DNA from 3 places in the Pseudogulbenkiania sp. MAI-1 genome. Region 3 is predicted to be linked to each of the others. Evidence: predicted binding sites of a transcription regulator. Region 3 holds the regulator's gene; each other region holds the start of a gene.

What was found. The regulator HrcA, encoded in region 3, represses chaperone genes, less so after heat shock. The targets are predictions, from matches to a motif close to ATTAGCACTCGNNNNNNNCGAGTGCTAAT.
Positions count from the first base shown of each region.
Region 1: the regulator HrcA is predicted to act here: its motif matches at 3,936-3,964, upstream of rpoH (RNA polymerase sigma factor RpoH).
Region 2: the regulator HrcA is predicted to act here: its motif matches at 3,788-3,816, upstream of groES (co-chaperone GroES).

Region 1 covers NZ_AZUR01000001.1:369,209-376,351, reverse strand. Annotated here, with positions in the region: gene PSEMAI1_RS0101680 (pitrilysin family protein) at 1-1,130, opposite strand, end outside; gene ftsY (signal recognition particle-docking protein FtsY) at 1,203-2,285, shown strand; gene ftsE (cell division ATP-binding protein FtsE) at 2,303-2,956, shown strand; gene ftsX (permease-like cell division protein FtsX) at 2,953-3,861, shown strand; gene rpoH (RNA polymerase sigma factor RpoH) at 3,997-4,860, shown strand; gene PSEMAI1_RS0101655 (PglL family O-oligosaccharyltransferase) at 5,094-6,875, opposite strand; gene PSEMAI1_RS0101650 (PglL family O-oligosaccharyltransferase) at 6,981-7,143, opposite strand, start outside.
Region 2 covers NZ_AZUR01000001.1:3,657,165-3,664,307, reverse strand. Annotated here, with positions in the region: gene rfbB (dTDP-glucose 4,6-dehydratase) at 1-1,048, opposite strand, end outside; gene galE (UDP-glucose 4-epimerase GalE) at 1,079-2,086, opposite strand; gene PSEMAI1_RS0117210 (glycosyltransferase) at 2,502-3,638, shown strand; gene groES (co-chaperone GroES) at 3,885-4,172, shown strand; gene groL (chaperonin GroEL) at 4,344-5,981, shown strand; gene PSEMAI1_RS0117195 (Nif3-like dinuclear metal center hexameric protein) at 6,152-6,898, shown strand; gene petA (ubiquinol-cytochrome c reductase iron-sulfur subunit) at 7,013-7,143, shown strand, end outside.
Region 3 covers NZ_AZUR01000001.1:2,818,454-2,825,596, forward strand. Annotated here, with positions in the region: gene dnaX (DNA polymerase III subunit gamma/tau) at 1-616, opposite strand, end outside; gene mltB (lytic murein transglycosylase B) at 675-1,709, opposite strand; gene hrcA (heat-inducible transcriptional repressor HrcA) at 1,759-2,778, opposite strand; gene recA (recombinase RecA) at 2,968-4,023, shown strand; gene recX (recombination regulator RecX) at 4,032-4,487, shown strand; gene PSEMAI1_RS0113065 (SRPBCC domain-containing protein) at 4,492-4,950, shown strand; gene alaS (alanine--tRNA ligase) at 5,028-7,143, shown strand, end outside.

The DNA.
Region 1 (7,143 bases), 2.4 Mb from region 3:
TAGATGCGTCCGGCCTGCAGTTGCAGCCGCACGCGCTCGAGCTCGCGCTCGCTGACGCCGTCGCGGGCGATGCGAGCGATCTCCTGGCGCAGGGCCTGTTCCAGTTGCGCCAGCGTCTTGCCCTGCGCCGGCACGCCGGTGAGGCTGAACAGCGCCCCGCCGCGTCCGAGCATGTCGTAGCTAGCCGAGACGTCGGTGGCGACGCGCTGCTCGCGCACCAATCGGCGCGGCAACCGCGAGGCGGCCTGACCGTCGAGAATGGCCGACAACATATATAAGGCGTACGGCGGCTGCTCGTCGACCTTCTCCAGCCGCGGCACCTTCCACGCCAGCGTCAGGTAAGGCAGCGGCGAGACCGCCTTGACGCTGACCCGGCGGATGCCCTTCTGTTCCGGCTCGAGCTGCGGCCGACGCTCGGGCAGGGCAACCGGCTTGAGCGGGCCGAACTGGCGGCGCGCCTCGGCGATCACCGCCTGCGGGTCGACGTCGCCGACCACCACCAGCGTGGCGTTGTTCGGGCCGTACCAGTGGCGATACCACTGGCGCAGATCGTCCGGCTGCATGTGGTCGAGGTCGTCCATCCAGCCGATGATCGGGTAGCGCACCGGGTTGGCGACGAAGGCATTGGCGAACAGCGTTTCGGCCATGATGCCGGCAGGCTGGTCGTCGGTGCGCATGCGCCGTTCCTCCTTGACGACCTGCAGTTCGCTAGCGAAATCGCTGTCCTTGAACGACAGATTGGCCATGCGGTCGGCCTCCAGCTTCAGCGCCAGCGGCAGCTTGTCGGCCGCCAGCTGCTGGAAATAGACGGTGTAGTCGCGCGAGGTGAAGGCGTTGTCCTTGCCTCCGGCCTGGGCGATCAGCCGGCTGAATTCGCCGGCCGGCACCGTCGGCGTGCCCTTGAACATCATGTGCTCCAGCAGGTGCGACAGGCCGGTGCGGCCGTTAACCTCGTCCACGCTGCCGACGCGGTACCACAGCTGCGACACCGCCACCGGCGCGCGTTCGTCGCGCTGCACCACGATTTTCATGCCGTTATCGAGCACGGCCTCGACCGGTGCGGCCGAAACCGCGCCGCACACCCCAAGAAACACCACACCCGCAACAGTCGAGAGGGTCCTGGAAATCACGGAGTCTGCCCTATGGTTGATTTGAGGATACAATTTGGCCATCTAATGCCCATAAGTTGACTACAGCCCAGCATGTTTAGTTTCTTCAAGAAGAAGTCTGCGCCGCCGGCCACCCCGGCCAGCAGCGAAACGTCCGCCCCCGACACCGTCAGCGCCACCGAGCTTATCCCCGATGCCTCCCTGCCCCCGGAGATTCCGTCCGCCCCGGCCATCGCCCCGGTTCCGGCCGAGCCCGCCCCGCCCAAGAAGCTGAGCTGGACCGAACGGCTCAAGGCCGGCCTGTCGAAGACCCGCGACAAGCTCGGCAAGTCGCTGGCCGGCCTGTTCGGCGGTGGCAAGATCGACGAGGACCTGTACGACGAACTGGAGACGGTGCTGTTGACCGCCGACATGGGGGTCGACGCCACCCTGCACCTGCTCAAGGACGTGCGCGAGCGCGTGTCGCTCAAGGGCCTGAAAGACGCCGCCGAGCTGAAGGGGGCGCTGAAGGATTCGCTGAACGACCTGATCGGCCCATTGGAGCAGCCGCTCGACACCGCCGGACGCAAACCCTATGTCATCATGATGGCCGGCGTCAACGGCGCCGGCAAGACCACCAGCATCGGCAAGCTGGCCAAGTATTTCCAGTCACAGGGCAAGTCGGTGCTGCTGGCCGCCGGCGACACCTTCCGCGCCGCCGCACGCGAACAGTTGATCGCCTGGGGCGAGCGCAACAACGTCACCGTCATCGCCCAGCAGAGCGGCGATTCGGCAGCGGTCTGCTTCGATGCCATCAAGGCCGCCCAGGCGCGCGGCATCGACATCGTGCTGGCCGATACCGCCGGACGCCTGCCGACCCAGTTGCACCTGATGGAAGAGATCAAGAAGGTGAAGCGGGTGATCCAGAAGGCGCTGCCGGAGGCGCCGCATGAGGTGATGCTGGTACTGGACGCCAACATCGGCCAGAACGCCATCAACCAGGTCAAGGTGTTCGACGAGGCGCTGGGGCTGACCGGCCTGATCCTGACCAAGCTCGACGGCACCGCCAAGGGCGGGGTGATCGCCGCCATCGCCAAGCAGAACCCGGTGCCGCTGCGTTTCGTCGGCGTCGGCGAAGGCATCGACGACCTGCGTCCGTTCAATGCGAGAGACTACGTCGACGCGCTGTTCGACTGAGAAGGGGACCCATCCGCATGATCCAGTTCGACCAGGTGACCAAGCGCTACCCCGGGGGTAACGAGGCCCTGAAGAATCTCTCGTTTGCCATCGACAGCGGCGAAATGGTGTTCCTGGCCGGCCATTCCGGCGCCGGCAAGTCGACGCTGCTCAAGCTGATCGCCGGCATCGAGCGCGCCACCAGCGGCGGCGTGCTGGTCAACGGCCAGAACCTCTCCAAGCTGCGTCCGGGCCAGCTGCCCTACGTGCGCCAGCACATCGGCCTGGTGTTCCAGGATCACAAGATCCTGTTCGACCGCCCGGTGTTCGACAACGTCATGCTGCCGCTCAACATCATCGGCTTCGAGCGGCGCGACGCCGCCCGCCGCGTGCGCGCCGCGCTCGACAAGGTCGGCCTGCTCGGCAAGGAGAAGGCCATGCCGATCCACCTCTCCGGCGGCGAACAGCAGCGGCTGTGCATCGCCCGCGCCGTGGTGCACCGGCCGGCCATCCTGCTCGCCGACGAACCGTCGGCCAACCTCGATCGCGCCTACGCGCTGGACATCATGGAGCTGTTCAAGTCGTTCCACCAGGTCGGGGTCACGGTGGTGATCTCGGCGCACGACGAGACGCTGATGGAAGACTACGGCCGCCGCATCATCCGCCTGAGGGAAGGACAGTTCGCCGCATGAAGCACTTTCTCTACCTGCACGCGCTGAGTGCCCGCCAGGCGCTGGTCAAGATCCTGCGCCAGCCGTTCGGCAGCCTGCTCAGCCTGTTGATGCTGTCGGTGGCGCTGGCGCTGCCGATCGCGCTCTACCTGGCCGTCGAGAGTACCCAGGCCTGGGTCGGCAAGCTCACTGCGACGCCGCAGATCTCGCTGTTCATGGAGCTGTCGGCCGAAGACGCCGACCTCGCGGCGGTGAAGAGCTCGCTGGCCAGCCATCCCAAGGTGAAGTTGTTCACCTTCGTCGACAAGGCCGAGGCCCTGGCCGGACTGGAAAAGCGCAACGGCCTCGACGGCCTGGCCGAGGGACTGGACAGCAATCCGCTGCCGGACGCTTTCGTGATCACCCCGAAGACGCTCGAGCCTGGCGAACTGGAGATGCTGCAGAAGGAGCTGTCCGGCCTGCCAATGGTCGAATCCGCCCAGTTCGACGCCAACTGGGCCAAGCGCCTGTTCGGCATGGTCGAGCTGACGCGCCACCTGACGCTGTTCCTCGGCGCGGCACTCGGCCTCGCGCTGGTGCTGGTGACGCACAACACCATCCGCATGCAGATCCTGGCGCATCGCGACGAGATCGAGGTGTCCAAGCTGATCGGCGCCACCGACAATTTCATCCGCCGCCCCTTCCTCTACCACGCGCTGTGGCAAGGGGTGCTGGCCGGGCTGATCGCCTGGGGATTGACCGGCTGGCTGGTGGCGTCGGCCAACCCGGCAGTACGCGAATTCGCCCGGCTCTACAACGAGCAGTTGGAGCTGCGCACGCTGGCCCCGCTGGAACTGCTGGCGATGCTCGCTGCTACCGGCGCGCTGGCCATGCTCGGCGCGCGGCTGGCGGCGAATCACCACTTACGCCAGATCGAGCCGCGCTGAGCCTGGGCTTCCGTATTTGAAGAAACCGGCTATCGGGCCGATTGAAAAATACATCTGAATCGGAACTTTTTCTGGCTAGCACTCGACCAATCCGAGTGCTAGCATTGCACTACCCATCAAGGAGGTAGTTAATCCATGACCGCAACGTTTGCCTTGCCCGTCCCCTCATCCAGCGGCAGTCTGGAGCAGTACATCCAGATCGTGAACAGCGTGCCACTGCTGAGCGCAGAAGAAGAGAACGAGCTGGCCAACCGCCTGCATGCCCAGAACGACCTGGAGGCGGCCAAGAAACTGGTGCTGTCGCATCTGCGCGTGGTGGTATCGATTGCCCGCGGCTATGCCGGTTACGGCCTGCCGCAAGCCGACCTGATCCAGGAAGGCAATATCGGCCTGATGAAGGCGGTGAAGCGCTTCGAGCCGAACCGCGGCGTACGCCTGTTCTCCTTCGCCGTGCACTGGATCAAGGCGGAGATTCACGAATTCATCCTGCGCAACTGGCGCCTGGTGCGTGTCGCCACCACCAAGCCGCAGCGCAAGCTGTTCTTCAACCTGCGCAGCATGAAGAAGAGCTTTGCCGCGCTGACCGACAGCGAGGCGCGCGTCATCGCCGACGACCTGGGTGTCAAGCCGGAAGAAGTGCTGGAAATGGAAACCCGCATGAGCGGCCAGGACGTGGCGCTGCTGGCCGACGACAGCGATGAGGAGGGCTTCGCCCCGATCGACTGGCTGGCCGACTCCGACCACGAGCCGACGCGCCAGCTGGAGAAGAAGGCCTTCGATCACCTGCAGACCGCCGGCCTGGAGCAGGCGCTGGCGTCGCTCGACGCGCGCAGCCGCCGCATCATCGAAGCGCGCTGGCTGGCCGACGACAGCGGTTCCACGCTGCACGAACTGGCGGCCGAGTTCGGCGTGTCGGCCGAGCGCATCCGCCAGATCGAGGCCAAGGCGCTGACTAAGATGAAAACCGCACTGAGCGAACGGGACGTGATCGACGCCTGATCGCGCCACACGCCTCATCCCGTACAGGACAACGCCCCGCTCTCGAATGCGGGGCGTTGTCCTTTTGAGCCCTGTCAGGATGGGGGAAGGCGTTTATGCCGTAACCCATCAAACCATGCCAAACCATGCGATGAGGTGATGGGTTACGCTACGCTCCACCCATCCTACGCCTGACCTGGCACAACCAGGGGGGACATGGCCAACGCTCTTGATGCCCCCGCAAAATCCCCGGCTCAACGGTACTGCGGCGGCAGCTTTTGACGGGCATCCTCCGCCACGCGGCGCAAGCCCTCCCAGGCAGGCTCACGCTGCCCCAACTCGCTCAGGAATGACGGCGCGTAGGTCGGGAACGACGCCAGCGCCGTGCCGAGCGTCGCTTCGGCCGCGGCCTCGTCCCCCGCTAGCGCCTCGAGCTGGGCCTTTTTCAGCAATACGTCGGGATAAGGACGGAACGCCGCCAGCCGCGCCAGCCAGCGCCGCTTTTCCGGCAGCTGCTCGCGCGTCGGCTGCAGGTAGTTGTCCAGCGTATTGAGCGCGTGGAAGGCGAACAGCGGTTCGGTCTCGACGATCTCGGCCAGCCGCGCCACACGCACTTCATTGGCCTTGGCATTGCCCTGTGGCGTATACAACCCGAGCAGCTCGTTATAGCGCGGAAGCGCCGCCAGCGACAGCCAGCCCAACGCCGCCACGCCCAGCCACAAGGGCAGCCGCGCCGGCCGCGCCAGCCGCACGCCCTGCCCCGGCACCAGCGCCATGAACATCACCAGCACGGCGAGGAAGTACAGGTACCACAACGGGTATTCCAGCAGGCTGTGGATCAGCGTCACCGCCAGGCCACCGAGCGGCAGCACGTGCTCCAGTTCGGCACGCTGACGGAAATACGGCCACACCGCCCAGGCGAAGCCGCCCAACACCAGCAGCGTCACCACGCCCCCCATCTCCGCCAGCAGTTGCAGCACTAGGTTGTGGGCGTTGGTGAACAGGCCGCTGTTGAAGCCGGCGGCGGCAAACTGCGGCAGCGTCTGCAGCCGCACGCTCTCGGCCGCGAACTGCGACCAGCCCACGCCCCATAGCGGATGCGCCCGGAACACCAGCCAGGCCTTGTGCATCTCGGCAAAACGGCGCGAGCCCATGCCGTCGCCGTTGGCGGCCAGCCGCTCCAGCCCGGAGGCGCCGCCGACGCTCGTATGGCTCAGCAGCGACACCAGCTGATTCGCCCACGGCAACAGGAACTGCGCCGCCAGGATCAGCGCACAGCTGCCCCACAGCACGTTGCGCAGGCGGCGCGAGGCATCCTCCCCGATACGCCAGTGCCACACCAAGGCCAGCACCGACAAGGCCAGCAGGTAGAGCAGGATGGTGCGCGAACCGGCCCAGGCCAGCAGCAGCGCCAGCCACGCCATCAGCCCCCACAGCCAGCGCGCCGGCAAACGATCGGCAGCGTGGAGATAACAGCCGGCCACCACGCCCCACATCAGATAATGAGCAAATTGGTTGCGCTGGCCGATGTGGCCGAAGATATTGGTGGTCGGGTGCGCCCGGTCGTAGAACAGCAGCCCGCCCATGGCCTCGGCCAGGCCGGTCAGCTGGGCCGCCCCGATCAGCGACTGGATCAGCGCCCCGGTCAGCAGGGCCCACGCCAGCCACGTCGTCAGCTCACGCAGACCGAAGCGCTCGCGCAGCGTTACCGTGACGCAAGCCAACAAGGCCATGCTCGTCCAGGCCAACGCCGTCGCCCAGCTCATGCCGGGAAACAGTGTCGGCACCAGCAGCGGCTGCAACGCCCAACACGATGCCGCCAACAAGGCCCACAGCGCCGCACGCGGCAGTCGCTCGAACAGCCCAGCCTGCCCGACCAGCAATAGCACCGCGGCCAGCACGGTCAGCCACACCACGTTGATCTCCCCCCACCACTGTGGCAAGGGCACATAGTGGAAGCGTGAGGCGAACGGAACGACGGTGATCAGGCCGAGGCTCAGGAGGGCGAGACGAGGAAACAGTCGGGAGGGAGACATGGGTTATGGGTCAGTAAACACAAGCGCGCAGCATAGCGCAAAGCGGCGGGGAAGGAAAAAGCCGGGAGGGTTCCCGGCTTTCATCCGATCATTCACGACAATGGCTCAAAACAGCACCTTGTGCGTTTCAGGCTGGGAGGCAGTACGCGCCGCCGCTTCCGCACCTCCTTGCTGGTAGGCTTTGAAGGCGCGTTCGGCCATTTCGCGGAGCGGTTGCATTTCCGGTTCGGAGCGTGTCTGCAAGTATGCCTGGATACTTCCCACACTA
Region 2 (7,143 bases), 840 kb from region 3:
ATTGCTGGGCGACCCAGTCGCGATAAGCACCACTGGTAACGTTGTGGACCCAAGCCTGGTTGTCCAGATACCACTGCACCGTCTTGCGGATGCCTGTTTCGAAGGTCTCGGCCGGTTTCCAGCCCAATTCGCGCTCCAGCTTGCGGGCATCGATGGCATAACGGCGGTCGTGGCCGGGACGATCCTGCACGAAAGTAATCTGGCCTGCATACGACTCACCATCTGCGCGCGGTTGCAGTTCATCAAGAATCGAGCAAATGGTGTGGACTACGTCCAGATTGGGCTTCTCGTTCCAGCCGCCGACGTTGTACGTTTCGCCAGGGGTGCCAGCTTCCAGCGCGCGGCGGATGGCGCTGCAATGATCTTTGACGTACAACCAGTCGCGTATCTGTTGCCCGTCGCCGTAAATCGGCAGCGGCTTGCCGGCCAGCGCGTTGAGGATTACCAACGGGATCAGCTTCTCGGGGAAGTGGTATGGCCCATAGTTGTTGCTGCAATTGGTGGTTAGCACCGGTAAGTCATAGGTGTGATGCCAGGCACGGACCAGGTGATCGCTGGCAGCCTTGCTTGCTGAATACGGGCTGTTTGGTTCGTAGGCATTGGTTTCGGCAAACGGTGGATCGCTAGGCGACAAGGTGCCGTATACCTCGTCAGTTGAGACGTGCAGGAAGCGGAACGCTTGCTTGTCTGCTGCGGGCAGGTCATTCCAATACCCCCGGACAGCCTCGAGCAGATTGAAGGTGCCGACCACGTTGGTCTGGATAAACTCACCCGGTCCGCTGATCGAACGGTCGACGTGTGATTCGGCGGCAAAGTTGATTACGGCACGTGGACGATGTTCGGCCAGCAGATCTGCAACCAACTTACGGTCGCCAATATCACCGCGTACGAACAGATGGCGTGGATCGTCTTTGAGCAAGGCTAGCGTGTCGAGATTGCCGGCATAGGTCAGTTTGTCGAGATTAATGACTTGCTCGTCGCTGTGTGCCAGCCAATCGAGGACGAAGTTCCCGCCAATGAAGCCGGCGCCGCCTGTAACAAGAATCATGTCTTTGCCAGTGCTTTTTCTTAAAGAGGTTTAAGGATAACCGACTGGATTCTGGCTTTGCCAGCGCCATGCATCTTCGCACATTGCTTGGAGATCTCTCTGTGCTCGCCAGCCCAGGATTTCATGAGCCGAAGTCGGGTTGGCCCAGCATGCGGCAATGTCGCCGGGGCGACGGGCAACAATTTCATACGGCACAGGCTTGCCGCAGGCTGCTTCGAATGCTTTTACCATGTCGAGTACCGAATAACCTTGGCCTGTCCCCAGGTTGACGGTAATCAGTCCTCCTAGGGTCAGCAGCGCCTGCAGTGCTTTGAGATGACCGTCTGCCAAGTCGACCACGTGGATGTAGTCTCTTACACCGGTGCCGTCAGGAGTGGGGTAGTCGTTGCCGAACACATTGAGTTTGGGGCGTTGGCCAATGGCAACTTGGCTGATGAATGGCATCAGATTGTTGGGGATGCCATTGGGGGCTTCTCCGATCTGTCCGCTTTCGTGGGCGCCGACTGGGTTGAAGTAGCGCAGAATGGCGATGTTCCACTGGGGCTCAGCGGATGCTAAATCCCGCAGGATGTCTTCCGCCATCAGCTTGCTGCGGCCGTAGGGGTTGGTGGCCGAGAGAGGAAAGTTTTCGTGGATAGGGACGCTGGCCGGGTCACCGTACACTGTCGCTGAAGAACTGAATACCAAGGTGCGCACGCCATGGCGACGCATCGCCGCCAAGAGCGACAGTGTGCCGGTGACGTTGTTGTCGTAGTACTCCAGTGGCTTGGCGACCGATTCACCTACCGCCTTTAAGCCAGCAAAGTGGATGACGGCCTCTATCGGATGGCGAAAGATGGCATCCAGAACGGTTGCATCGCGGATATCTCCCTGGACAAACTGCAGGTTCTTACCCGCCAGCTTTTGCACGCGTTGCAAGGCTTCCAGTTTGCTGTTGCTCAGGTTGTCCAGTACGACCAGTTCATACCCAGCCTCCAAGAGATGCAGGCCGGTGTGCGAACCGATGTAGCCGGCGCCGCCGGTGACCAAAATCATGATTATGCCTTATGACTCAAAGTCTAATAAATGCGTGTTTTGAATAAATATGTAATTCTAACTGTGGATGGTCGCCGTTCGTGTTGCTGGATTGAAAATTCCATGTTGATTGGTCAAGGCGCCATTATGATGCATGCCATTGACGTTATTTTTAACCGATATTGTTATAAATATTTAACTATTCTTAATTATGGCTATGTTAGTATTTTGGCATATCTTGTCTGGATTGTGGAGTGCCGCTGAGCTAAAATTCATTTTGGCCAGGCGCGGGCAGCCTCTACATCTTGCCTGTCTTATGACTTGCCGGGGCGCCAACCCAGGCTGCAGCTGTGCGACGGTTGACTCAGTGGTGTTCTCGGGCTGCGATTCTAAGGCTTGATTATGACAATTGTTAGCGTTTCTTCTTGAGGAGTTGGATGTGTTCATCGGCCTATTTTTTGGGGCGCTCCTAGCCGCTATGTTGGTGGCTATTGCAATTATCCGCAGTGCCCATCTGCACGCTCACTTGTCAATGGATGGAGACTTGTCCGGCCCGCAAAAATTCCACACAGCACCTACCCCCCGGGTGGGCGGCGTGCCCGTCATGGCCGGCTTGCTGCTGGGGGCTGGAGGTGCTTGGTATGAGGGCTTGCCAGAGTTTGCCTATCTGTTGTTGGCCGGTCTTCCCGTGTTTTTGGCTGGCTTTGCCGAGGATTTGACCAAACGGGTGCGTCCGCTGTACCGGCTGCTCTTCGCTTTCGGTTCTGCCGCCATGGCTGCGTGGTTGCTGGGGGCTGTGTTGCCATCGCTCGGCATTGCCGGTTTGGATGAGGCCTTGATGGCTCTGCCTTGGCTGGCGCTGCTGGTGACAGTATTTGCCGTGGGGGGGGTGTGCCACGCGGTTAACATCATTGACGGCTACAATGGCCTGATGGGTGGAGTGGCGATGGCGATTTCCGCCGCTCTGGCTTATGTTTCGTTTACGGTGGGTGATGCTGCGCTGTTGGCTGTTTCCCTCTGCTTGTTAGGCGCTGTTTTGGGCTTCTTCGTGTGGAATTTTCCGCGAGGGATGATCTTTGCCGGTGATGCCGGAGCCTATCTGGTCGGTTTCTTGCTGGCGGAAGTGTCTGTCTTGCTGGTGGTGCGTCACCCAGGAGATGTGTCTCCGTGGTTCCCCATGCTGTTGATGATCTACCCGGTTTTTGAGACTGTCTTCTCTATCTATCGCAAGAAGTTTGTTCGCCAGATGTCGCCCGGCATGCCTGACGGCTTGCACTTTCATATGTTGATCTACAAGCGCTTGGTACGATGGATGGTGGGTAAGCGCGAGGCCAAACATCTGCTGCGTCGTAACAGTCTTACCGCTCCTTATCTGTGGGGCGTGGCCCTGTTCTCGGTCATGCCGGCGACCTTGTTCTGGCAATACGAATGGGTTCTGCAGCTATGTTGTGTCTTGTTCGTCTTGCTGTACGTTTGGCTTTATCGCCGGATTGTGCAGTTCCGCGCGCCGCGTTGGCTTGTGTTGCGTCGTGCCGAGGGTGATGTGCGTCCCAAGCTTGTCACTAGTTCCCGCTAATTCTTCTGTCTGCCTGAGCCCTGTCGGTTTTCCCGTCGGCGGGGCTCTTTCTTTGCCGGTGTGTGTGATAAATTCTATCGGCATGGTCATCCTGATTGATAAAAATTCGTCCGCCATTGCCCTTGAAAACCCCTTGCCCCGTCCCTATCATTAGCACTCGCAAGCGCCGAGTGCTAACGCGCTTGGCCAATCTGCTGATTTGATTGATTTTTCATTCTCACCAGCCACTGCTAACAGGAGAGAACAATGGCAATTCGTCCTTTGCACGACCGTGTAGTAATCAAGCGCCTTGAGGCGGAAGAGAAGACGGCTTCCGGCATCGTTCTGCCGGGTGCGGCAGCTGAGAAGCCGGACATGGGCGAAGTGATCGCCGTGGGCAACGGCAAGATTCTGGAAAACGGCGAGCGCCGCCCGCTGGAGCTGAAGGTCGGCGACAAGGTGATCTTCGGCAAGTATTCCGGTCAGACCGTCAAGGTTGACGGCGAGGAAGTCCTCGTGATGCGCGAGGAAGACGTTATGGGCATTGTTGAGTAATCCATCCCCACAACTGAGAGTGTGTGAATAAATCTGCTGCGCACCCCCATTCCGGCCCTGCGATGCTCACCGTACCCCTTGTACGGCTGCGCTTCTCGAACCGGCCTTGGGGCGCTCGCAACGATTTCTTAACACACACTCTGACCGAAACAGATTCTGGAGAAGTTAAGAATGGCTGCTAAAGACGTAAAATTCGGTGATTCCGCCCGCGCCAAGATGGTTGCCGGTGTCAATATTCTGGCCGACGCCGTTAAAGTGACCCTGGGCCCGAAAGGCCGCAACGTGGTGCTGGACCGCTCCTTCGGCGCGCCGACCATCACCAAGGACGGCGTGTCCGTTGCCAAGGAAATCGAACTGAAGGACAAGTTCGAGAACATGGGCGCCCAGATGGTCAAGGAAGTCGCTTCCAAGACCTCCGACGTGGCCGGTGACGGTACCACCACCGCAACCGTGCTGGCCCAGGCCATTGTGCAGGAAGGCATGAAGTTCGTTGCCGCCGGCATGAACCCGATGGACCTGAAGCGCGGTATCGACAAGGCCGTAATCGCCCTGGTGGGCGAGCTGGCCAAGATCGCCAAGCCGTGCACCACCTCCAAGGAAATCGCTCAGGTGGGCTCGATTTCCGCCAACTCCGACCTGGATATCGGCCAGATCATCGCCGACGCCATGGAAAAAGTGGGCAAGGAAGGCGTGATCACCGTTGAAGACGGCAAGTCGCTGAGCAACGAGCTGGACGTGGTGGAAGGCATGCAGTTCGACCGCGGCTACCTGTCCCCGTACTTCATCAATAATCAGGAAAAACAGATCGCCGCACTGGACAACCCGTTCGTGCTGCTGTTCGACAAGAAGATCTCCAACATCCGCGACCTGCTGCCGGTGCTGGAACAGGTAGCCAAGGCTAGCCGCCCGCTGCTGATCATCGCCGAAGACGTGGAAGGCGAAGCCCTGGCCACGCTGGTGGTGAACACCATCCGCGGCATCCTGAAAGTGGTGGCCGTCAAGGCTCCGGGCTTTGGCGATCGCCGCAAGGCCATGCTGCAGGACATCGCCATCCTGACCGGCGGTACCGTAATCGCCGAAGAAGTGGGCCTGACCCTGGAAAAAGTCACCCTCGACATGCTGGGCCAAGCCAAGCGCATCGAAGTGGGCAAGGAAAACACCATCATCATCGACGGTGTGGGTGAGCACGCTACCATCCAGGCTCGCGTTGGCGAAATCCGCCGCCAGATCGAAGAAGCCACTTCCGACTACGACAAAGAGAAGCTGCAAGAGCGCGTGGCCAAGCTGGCCGGCGGCGTTGCCGTGATCAAGGTCGGTGCCGCGACCGAAGTGGAAATGAAAGAGAAGAAGGCCCGCGTCGAAGACGCGCTGCACGCCACCCGCGCTGCCGTGGAAGAGGGCGTGGTGCCTGGCGGTGGCGTGGCCATCCTGCGCGCCCGCGCTACCCTGGAATCGCTGACCACCGACAACGCCGATCAGGACGCCGGTGTGAAGATCGTGCTGAAGGCGATCGAGGCTCCGCTGCGCCAGATCGTTCAGAACGCCGGCGATGAACCGTCGGTTGTCGTGAACAAGGTGCTGGAAGGCAAGGGTAACTTCGGTTACAACGCCGCCACCGGCGAATACGGCGACATGATCGAAATGGGCGTGCTGGATCCGGCCAAGGTGACCCGTACCGCGCTGCAACACGCGGCTTCGGTATCCGGCCTGATGCTGACCACCGACTGCATGATCGCCGAGCTGCCGGAAGACAAGCCGGCTGCCCCGATGGGCGGCATGGGCGGCATGGGCATGGACGGCATGATGTAATCAGTTAGAGTAGGGCGCAATCGAAGCGCATTGCGCCGACCTGCTGAACCGAAAAACCCCGCGAGTTTCGCGGGGTTTTCTTTTTTTCGGCCAACCTTGTCGGCTTGGCCGAAGGCCATACGAGCCGCACTTTCTGGCACAATTCGCCCATTGATAATCGGGAAAGACCCATGCAACTGAGCGAATTGCAGCGCGTACTGGATGCGCAACTGGAGCCCTGGCGTTTCAAGGATTATGCCCCCAATGGCTTGCAGGTCGAGGGCAGGGCCGAGGTACGTACCATCGTTACCGGGGTGACCGCGTCGCAGGCACTGATCGATGCCGCCATCGCGCAGCAGGCTGACGCCATCTTGGTGCATCACGGCTATTTCTGGAAGAACGAAGACCCGCGCCTGGTCGGGATCAAGAAGCGCCGCCTGCAAAGTCTGCTGGCGCACGACATCAGCCTGCTGGCTTACCATCTACCGCTCGACGCCCATCCGGAACTGGGCAATAACGCGCAGTTGGCGCGAGAGCTAGGTTGGCAGGTCGAGGGCCAGTCGGGTGATCAGGGGCTGTTGTGGTACGGCAGCGTGCCGGTTCCGCAACGTGCCGACGAGTTTGTCCGCGCCACCGGGGAGAAACTCGGGCGCGAGGCCCTGCTGCTGGGGCGACCGGACAAGCCGGTGCGGCGCGTGGCCTGGTGTACCGGTGGGGCGCAGGGCTATTTTGCTGAGGCCGTGGCGCTGGGCGTCGATGCGTTCGTGACCGGCGAGGTGTCGGAGCAGCAACATCATATGGCTTTGGAGTATGACGTGGCTTTTGTTGCTGCGGGGCATCATGCGACCGAACGCTATGGGATCCGAGCTTTGGGAGCGTGGCTCTCAAATAATCATGATGTTAGTGTGGTTTTTATCGATGTGGCCAATCCGGTCTGACGTGGGGAGGTGGAACTTGCGCAATTAATTTGCATCGCCGCTTCAAGTCCTTGCCGGTAATCGGGTAAAATCGGCAGGATTTGAGCTCGGTTTCCACGTTTGAGGATGACTGTAATGAGTGAGCAACACGTCGATGCGGGGCGCCGTCGTTTCCTGACGGTAGCAACCAGCGCGGTTGGTGGTGTGGCGGTGGCCGGGGTGGCCACGCCATTTCTGATGAGTTTCTTCCCGTCCGAGAGGGCCAA
Region 3 (7,143 bases):
GCAGCGCCAGCGCCGGCGCCTCGTAGCTCACCTGCTCGACGTCCAGCACGCGCGCCAGGTGGCCCGCCACCTGCTGCGGCGTCATGTTGCGCAGCGAGAACTGCAGACAGCGGCTCAATACCGTCACCGGCACCTTCTGCGGGTCGGTGGTGGCGAGGATGAACTTGACGTGGGCTGGCGGCTCCTCCAGCGTCTTCAACATGGCGTTGAAGGCGCTCTTGGAGAGCATGTGCACCTCGTCGATGATGTAGACCTTGTAGCGCCCCGCGGTGGGCGCGTACTGGGCGTTTTCCAGCACCTCGCGGATGTTGTCGATGCCGGTGTTGGACGCGGCGTCGATCTCCAGCAGGTCGACAAAACGGCCGGCGTCGATCTGGCGGCAGGCCGAGCACTCGCCGCACGGCTCGGCGGTGGTGCCCGTCTCGCAGTTGAGGCTCTTGGCCAAGATGCGCGCAATGGTGGTCTTGCCCACGCCGCGCGTGCCGGTCAGCAGGTAGGCGTGATGCAGCCGCTCACCGGCCAGGGCGTTGGTGAGGGCGCGCACCACATGCTCCTGGCCGACCAGATCGGCAAAGCGTTTCGGGCGCCACTTGCGGGCAAGCACTTGATAAGTCATGGAGGCGGATTCTAATTCCAATTGGCAGGCAAGGCGACCCTTTTCGTCCCTATCCGGCTCACGGTGCCGGCGGCGTGGCAGCGGGCTGCTGGGCGACGAACTGCTGCGCGAAGTAGCGCTCGCGGATGGCCCCGGCCACCTCCTGCGCCGCCTTGGCGTAGAGCGTGCTCTTGTTGTAGCGGGTGATGACATAGAAGTTGTTCAGGCCGAGCCAGTACTCGGTCACGCCGGGCGAGCTCTCCAGCGGTACCAGCACCGCCGGCACCTGGTCGCCCACCGGCGCGTCCGGCTGCACGCCCATCTTCTTAAGGTCCCCGACGGTATAGTGCAGGTTGAACTTGTCGGCTACCAACTGATCGACCTGCACCCCCGGCTGCAGGCTGGCCGGCAGGATCACGTCGTCGCCGTGGCGCCAGCCGTGCAACTGGAAGTAATGCGCCACGCTGCCGATCACGTCCGGCACGCTGCCCCAGATATCGCGGTGGCCGTCGCCGTCGAAGTCCACCGCCCATTTGCGGTAGCTCGACGGCATGAACTGCGGCCAGCCCATGGCCCCGGCGTAGGAGCCCTTCAACAGCAGCGGGTTCTTGCCCTCCTCCTTGGCGAGCTGCAGGAATTCGGTCAGCTCGCCGCGGAAATACTCGGCACGGCGCGGGTAGTCGAAACCGATGGTCGACAAGGCATCCACCACGCGGAAACTGCCGGTATTGCGGCCGTAGCCGGTCTCGATGCCGATGATCGCCACGATCATCTCCGGCGCCACGCCGTAGGTCGCTTCGGCCCGCGCCAGCGTGTCGGCATTCTCTTTCCAGAACGCCGCACCGCCGTCGATCAGGCGGTCGTTGAAAAACGCCGGACGGAACTGGTACCACGGTCGCGAGGTGGACGGGCGGTCGAGTATCTGCAGGATGTTCGGCTTGGTTTCGACGTTGGCGAACACCGCCTCCAGCTCCGGGCGGTTGAACTGGCCGCCGGCTACCTTCTCGTCGATATAGCGCTGGACGTCGGGACGGGCCAGGAAGGCGGCGTCGGCCAGCGCCAGCGAACTCCCCAGGGCGAGCGCGGCGCCGGTCAGGCGGGTAAGGAATTTCATCAGGGACTTCCGGTATGGCATCCGCCGGCATCAGGGCCGGCTGACTGGGTTATTGATAGGACAGCGCGCTCGACACCAGGCGCGAGGTGATGTCCACGATGGGAATGACGCGCTCGTACGCCATGCGCGTCGGGCCGACCACGCCGAGCGTGCCCACCACCTGGCCGTTGATGCAGTACGGCGCGGTCACGATCGAGCACTCGCCCAGCGTCATCACGCCCGACTCCTCGCCGATAAAGATACTCACCCCTTGCGCATTGCGGCTCTGGCTCAGCAGTTCCAGCAGTTCGGTCTTGCGCTCGAAGGTCTCGTACAGCTCGCGCAGCCGGGTCAGGTCGTCGGACAGGTCGCGCACATTGAGCAGGTTGGTGCCTCCCGCGATCACCACCGAGGCGGGGGCGTCGCTCATCGCGCTGCGGCCGAAGCGGATGGCCGCCGCCATCAGTTCGGTGATATCCCCCTTGAGCTGCTGCAGCTCGCTCTCCATGCGCTGGGCGATGCTGGCGAGCCCCTGGCCTGCGTAATGCTGGTTGAGGAAATTGGCGGCCTCGATCAGCTCCGCCGGGGTGTAGTCGCGCGACGGGTTGAGCAGGTGGTTCTGCACATCGCCGTCCATGGTCACCAGGATCAGCAGGATGCGCCGCTCCGACAGGCGCAGGAACTCGATCTGGCGGAACGCCACGTCGAGCCGCTGCGGCGTGATCACCACGCCGGCGAAATGGGTCAGGTCGGAGAGCAGCGACGAGGCCGACTGGGCGATGCGCTGCGGGCTGTCCGGCTGCAGGTTGTGCTCCAGCTCGTGCAGGGTGCCCTCTTCCAGCGGCCGGATGGTCAGCATCCGGTCGACGAACAGGCGGTAGCCCTTGGCGGTCGGCACGCGGCCGGCCGAGGTGTGCGGCGAAGCGATCAGCCCCATCTCCTCGAGATCGGCCAGCACGTTGCGGATCGACGCCGGAGACAGGTCGAGCCCAGCCACCATCGACAGCGTGCGCGAGCCGACAGGCTGCCCGTCGGCGATATAGCGCTCGACTAGGGCTTTCAGCAGGCGTTGCGCTCGTTCGTTCAGCATGCCAGTCATTTTACACGTCCCCCGTGGAGAGAGAAGTGGCTGCATCTGCCCTACATTTCAAGCACCTGCGGCCCAGTTCGCTGCCACCGACGGCACCGGCAGGCCGCACACGCGCGTTTGAGCCCCAAGGGCTTTGTGCGATAATCCGCCGGTACGTTTTATCAATCAAACCCGTTTTTTGGAGACAGCATGGCGGAGCGTTCCGAAGACAAGAGCAAAGCCCTGGCCGCAGCCCTTGCCCAGATTGAGAAGCAGTTCGGCAAGGGTTCGATCATGCGCATGAGCGACAACCAGATCACCGAAAACCTGCAGGTGATCAGCACCGGTTCGCTCGGCCTGGACCTGGCGCTCGGCGTGGGCGGCCTGCCGCGCGGCCGCGTGGTCGAAATCTACGGCCCGGAATCGTCCGGCAAGACCACGCTGTGTCTGCAGGTGGTGGCCGAAGCACAGAAGCTGGGCGGTACCTGCGCCTACATCGATGCGGAAAACGCACTCGACCCGACCTATGCCCAGAAGCTCGGCGTCAACGTCGAAGACCTGCTGATCTCGCAGCCGGACACCGGCGAACAGGCGCTGGAAATCTGTGACATGCTGGTGCGTTCCGGCGGCCTCGACGTGATCGTGGTCGATTCGGTGGCGGCGCTGGTGCCGAAGGCCGAAATCGAAGGCGAAATGGGCGACAACCACGTCGGCCTGCACGCCCGCCTGATGAGCCAGGCGCTGCGCAAGCTGACCGGCAACATCAAGCGCACCAACACGCTGGTGATCTTCATCAACCAGATCCGCATGAAGATCGGCGTGATGTTCGGCAGCCCGGAAACCACCACCGGCGGCAACGCGCTGAAGTTCTACGCCTCGGTGCGCCTCGACATCCGCCGTATCGGCGGTATCAAGAAGGGCGAGGAGATCATCGGCAACGAGACCCGCGTCAAGGTCGTCAAGAACAAGGTGTCCCCGCCGTTCAAGCAGGCCGGCTTCGACATCCTGTACGGCGAGGGCATCAGCCGCGAGGGTGAAATCGTCGAGCTGGGCGTGGAGCACAACTTCATCGAGAAATCCGGCGCCTGGTACAGCTACAACGGCCAGAAGATCGGCCAGGGCAAGGACAATACCCGCCTGTGGCTGAAGGACAACCCGGCCATCGCACGCGAGGTCGAGGGCAAGATCCGCGAAGCGGTCGGCGTGAATGTCGCCATCACCGAAGGCCAGCCGGAAGAAGAGGAACTGGCCGACGACATGTTCTGATCCGGGACATGGAGAAAAGCCTGAAGGCGCGAGCCGTCGACCTCCTCTCCCGGCGCGAGCACTCGCGCCGGGAGCTGGAGCGGCGGCTCGCGCCGTTTGCCGAGAGCGAGGAGCAGCTCGCCGCCCTGCTCGACGAACTGGCCGCGAGCGGCTGGCAGTCCGACAGCCGCTTCGCCGAACAGTTTGCTGACGTGAAGGGCCGCAAGTACGGCAGCCGCCGCATCGCCCAGGCGCTGCGGGAGAAAGGGCTGGACCGGGAAGCGATCCACGCCGCGCTGGAGCAGCAGGACGACGAAGCGGTGGCGCGCGCGCTGTGGCAGCGCAAGTTCGGCACCCCACCCGCCTCGCCGCAGGACAGGGCCAGGCAAATGCGCTTCCTCGCCACGCGCGGCTTCCCGATGGACGTGATCCGCCGGGTACTGCAAGGGGCGGTGGACGAAGACTTTCCCGACGTGGAGGAGTAGAGCGATGCCGATCAAGACCATCGACTGCCGTATCGACATCCACGCCAGTCCGGAACAGGTCTGGCAGGTGCTGACCGATTGGCCCAGCTACCCGTACTGGAATCCCTTCATCGTCGGCCTGCACGGCAAGCTGCAGCGCGGCGCCCGCTTGTGCGTGACGCTGCACCCTCCCCAGACGCGCCGCATGACCTTCCGGCCGACCCTGATCGAGCTCGAACCAGGACAGAAGCTGGTCTGGCGCGGCATCCTGCTGGCTCAACGGCTGTTCTGCGGCGAGCACGCCTTCGAGCTGGAAACGCTGGATAGCGGCGTCACCCGGCTGCATCAGCGCGAGACCTTTCGCGGCCTGCTGACCCCGCTGTTTTCCGAAACCCTGCTCAACCATACCCGTGACGGCTTCTCCGGCATGAACGAAGCCGTCAAGAAGCGGGCCGAAACCCTTGCCAGCGCCGGGACGGCTTGACACAATCGACCCATGTCCTAGTGCGCCGCAACACCCGGTTGGCGGCCCGTCTTAAAGACCCTGACGAAACAACATTTATGAAAACCTCTGAAATTCGCCAGAAGTTTCTGGACTTCTTTGCCTCCAAGGGCCACCAGGTGGTGCCCTCAAGCAGCCTGATTCCCGGCAACGACCCGACCCTGATGTTCACCGTGGCCGGCATGGTCCAGTTCAAGGACGTGTTCCTCGGCTTCGAGAAACGCGACTACACCCGCGCCACCACCAGCCAGAAATGTCTGCGCGCCGGCGGCAAGCACAACGACCTGGAAAACGTCGGCTACACCGCGCGCCACCACACCTTCTTCGAGATGCTGGGCAACTTCAGCTTCGGCGACTACTTCAAGCACGACGCCATCACCTACGCCTGGGAATTCCTGACCGGCGAACAGTGGCTCGCCCTGCCGAAGGAAAAGCTGATGGTCACGGTGTATGCCACCGATGACGAGGCCTACGACATCTGGCACAAGGTCGTCGGCCTGCCGGCGGAGAAGATCGTGCGCATCGGCGACAACAAGGGCGCGCCGTACGCCTCCGACAACTTCTGGACCATGGGCGATACTGGCCCGTGCGGTCCGTGCACCGAGATTTTCTATGACCACGGCCCGAGCGTGGCCGGCGGCCCTCCGGGCAGCCCGGACGAAGACGGCGACCGCTTCATGGAAATCTGGAACAACGTGTTCATGCAGTTCAACCGCGACGAGACCGGCACGCTGCACCCGCTGCCGAAACCGTCCGTCGACACCGGCATGGGCCTGGAGCGTCTGTCCACCGTGCTGCAGGGCGTGCACTCCAACTACGAAACCGACGGGCTGGCCTGTCTGGTCCGCGCCGCCGCCCGCGAAACCGGCGTCGAGTACAGCCAGGACGTGCCGTCGCTGAAAGTGATCGCCGATCACATCCGCGCCTGCTGCTTCATGATCGCCGACGGCATCCTGCCGTCCAACGAAGGCCGCGGCTACGTGCTGCGCCGTATTGCCCGCCGCGCCATCCGCCACGGCTACAAGCTAGGCCAGAAGGGGCTGTTCTTCCACAAGATCGTGGCCGACCTGGTGGCCGAAATGGGCGACGCCTACCCGGAACTGCGCCAGCAGCAGGCCCACATCGAGGACAACCTGCGCGCCGAGGAGATCCGCTTCGCCGAGACGCTGGAACACGGCATGGCGCTGGTCGATGCCGCGCTGCAGGGCGGCAAGACCCGGATGGACGGCGACACCATCTTCAAGCTGTACGACACCTTCGGCTTCCCGGTCGACCTGACCGCCGACATCTGCCGCGAGCGCAATATCGAAGTCGACATGGACGGCTTCGAACGGGCGATGGAAGCCCAGCGTGAACGCGCGCGCGCTGCCTCCAGCTTCAAGGTAGCCGGCAATGTGAGCTACGAGGGCGTGGATACCGCCTTCCACGGCTACGAGACCGCCAGCGTCGACGCCAAGGTGGTGGCGCTGTACAAGGGCAACGAACCGGTGCAACAGCTCGTCGCGGGCGACGAAGGCATCGTGGTGCTCGACAACACCGCGTTCTATGCCGAAGGCGGCGGCCAGGTCGGCGACGTGGGCGAGATTTCCAGCGCCGGCGGCGTGGGCGCCCTGTTCGACGTGGCCGATACCCAGAAGATCAAGGCCGCCGTGTTCGGCCATGCCGGCCACCTCGCCCGTGGCACGCTGAAGGTCGGCGACGCCGTGCAGGCCACCATCGACCTGCACAAGCGCCTCGCCACCGCGCGCAACCACTCCGCCACCCACCTGCTGCATGCCGCCCTGCGGCACGTGCTGGGCGGCCACGTGGCGCAGAAGGGCTCGCTGGTCAACGCCGAGCGCACCCGCTTCGACTTTGCCCACAACGAACCGGTATCCGCCGCTCAGATCGCCGAGATCGAGCGCGTGGTGAACCGCATCGTGCTGCATAACGTCGAGGTCTCCGCCACGCTGATGAGCTACGACGACGCCATCCGCGCCGGCGCCATCGCGCTGTTCGGCGAGAAGTACGGCGACGAGGTGCGCGTGCTGAAGATGGGTGAGTTCTCCACCGAACTGTGCGGCGGCACCCACGTCAAGCGTACCGGCGACATCGGCCTGTTCAAGATCGTGGCGGAAGGCGGCGTGGCCGCCGGCGTGCGCCGCATCGAGGCCGTGACCGGTGAAGGCGCCCTGG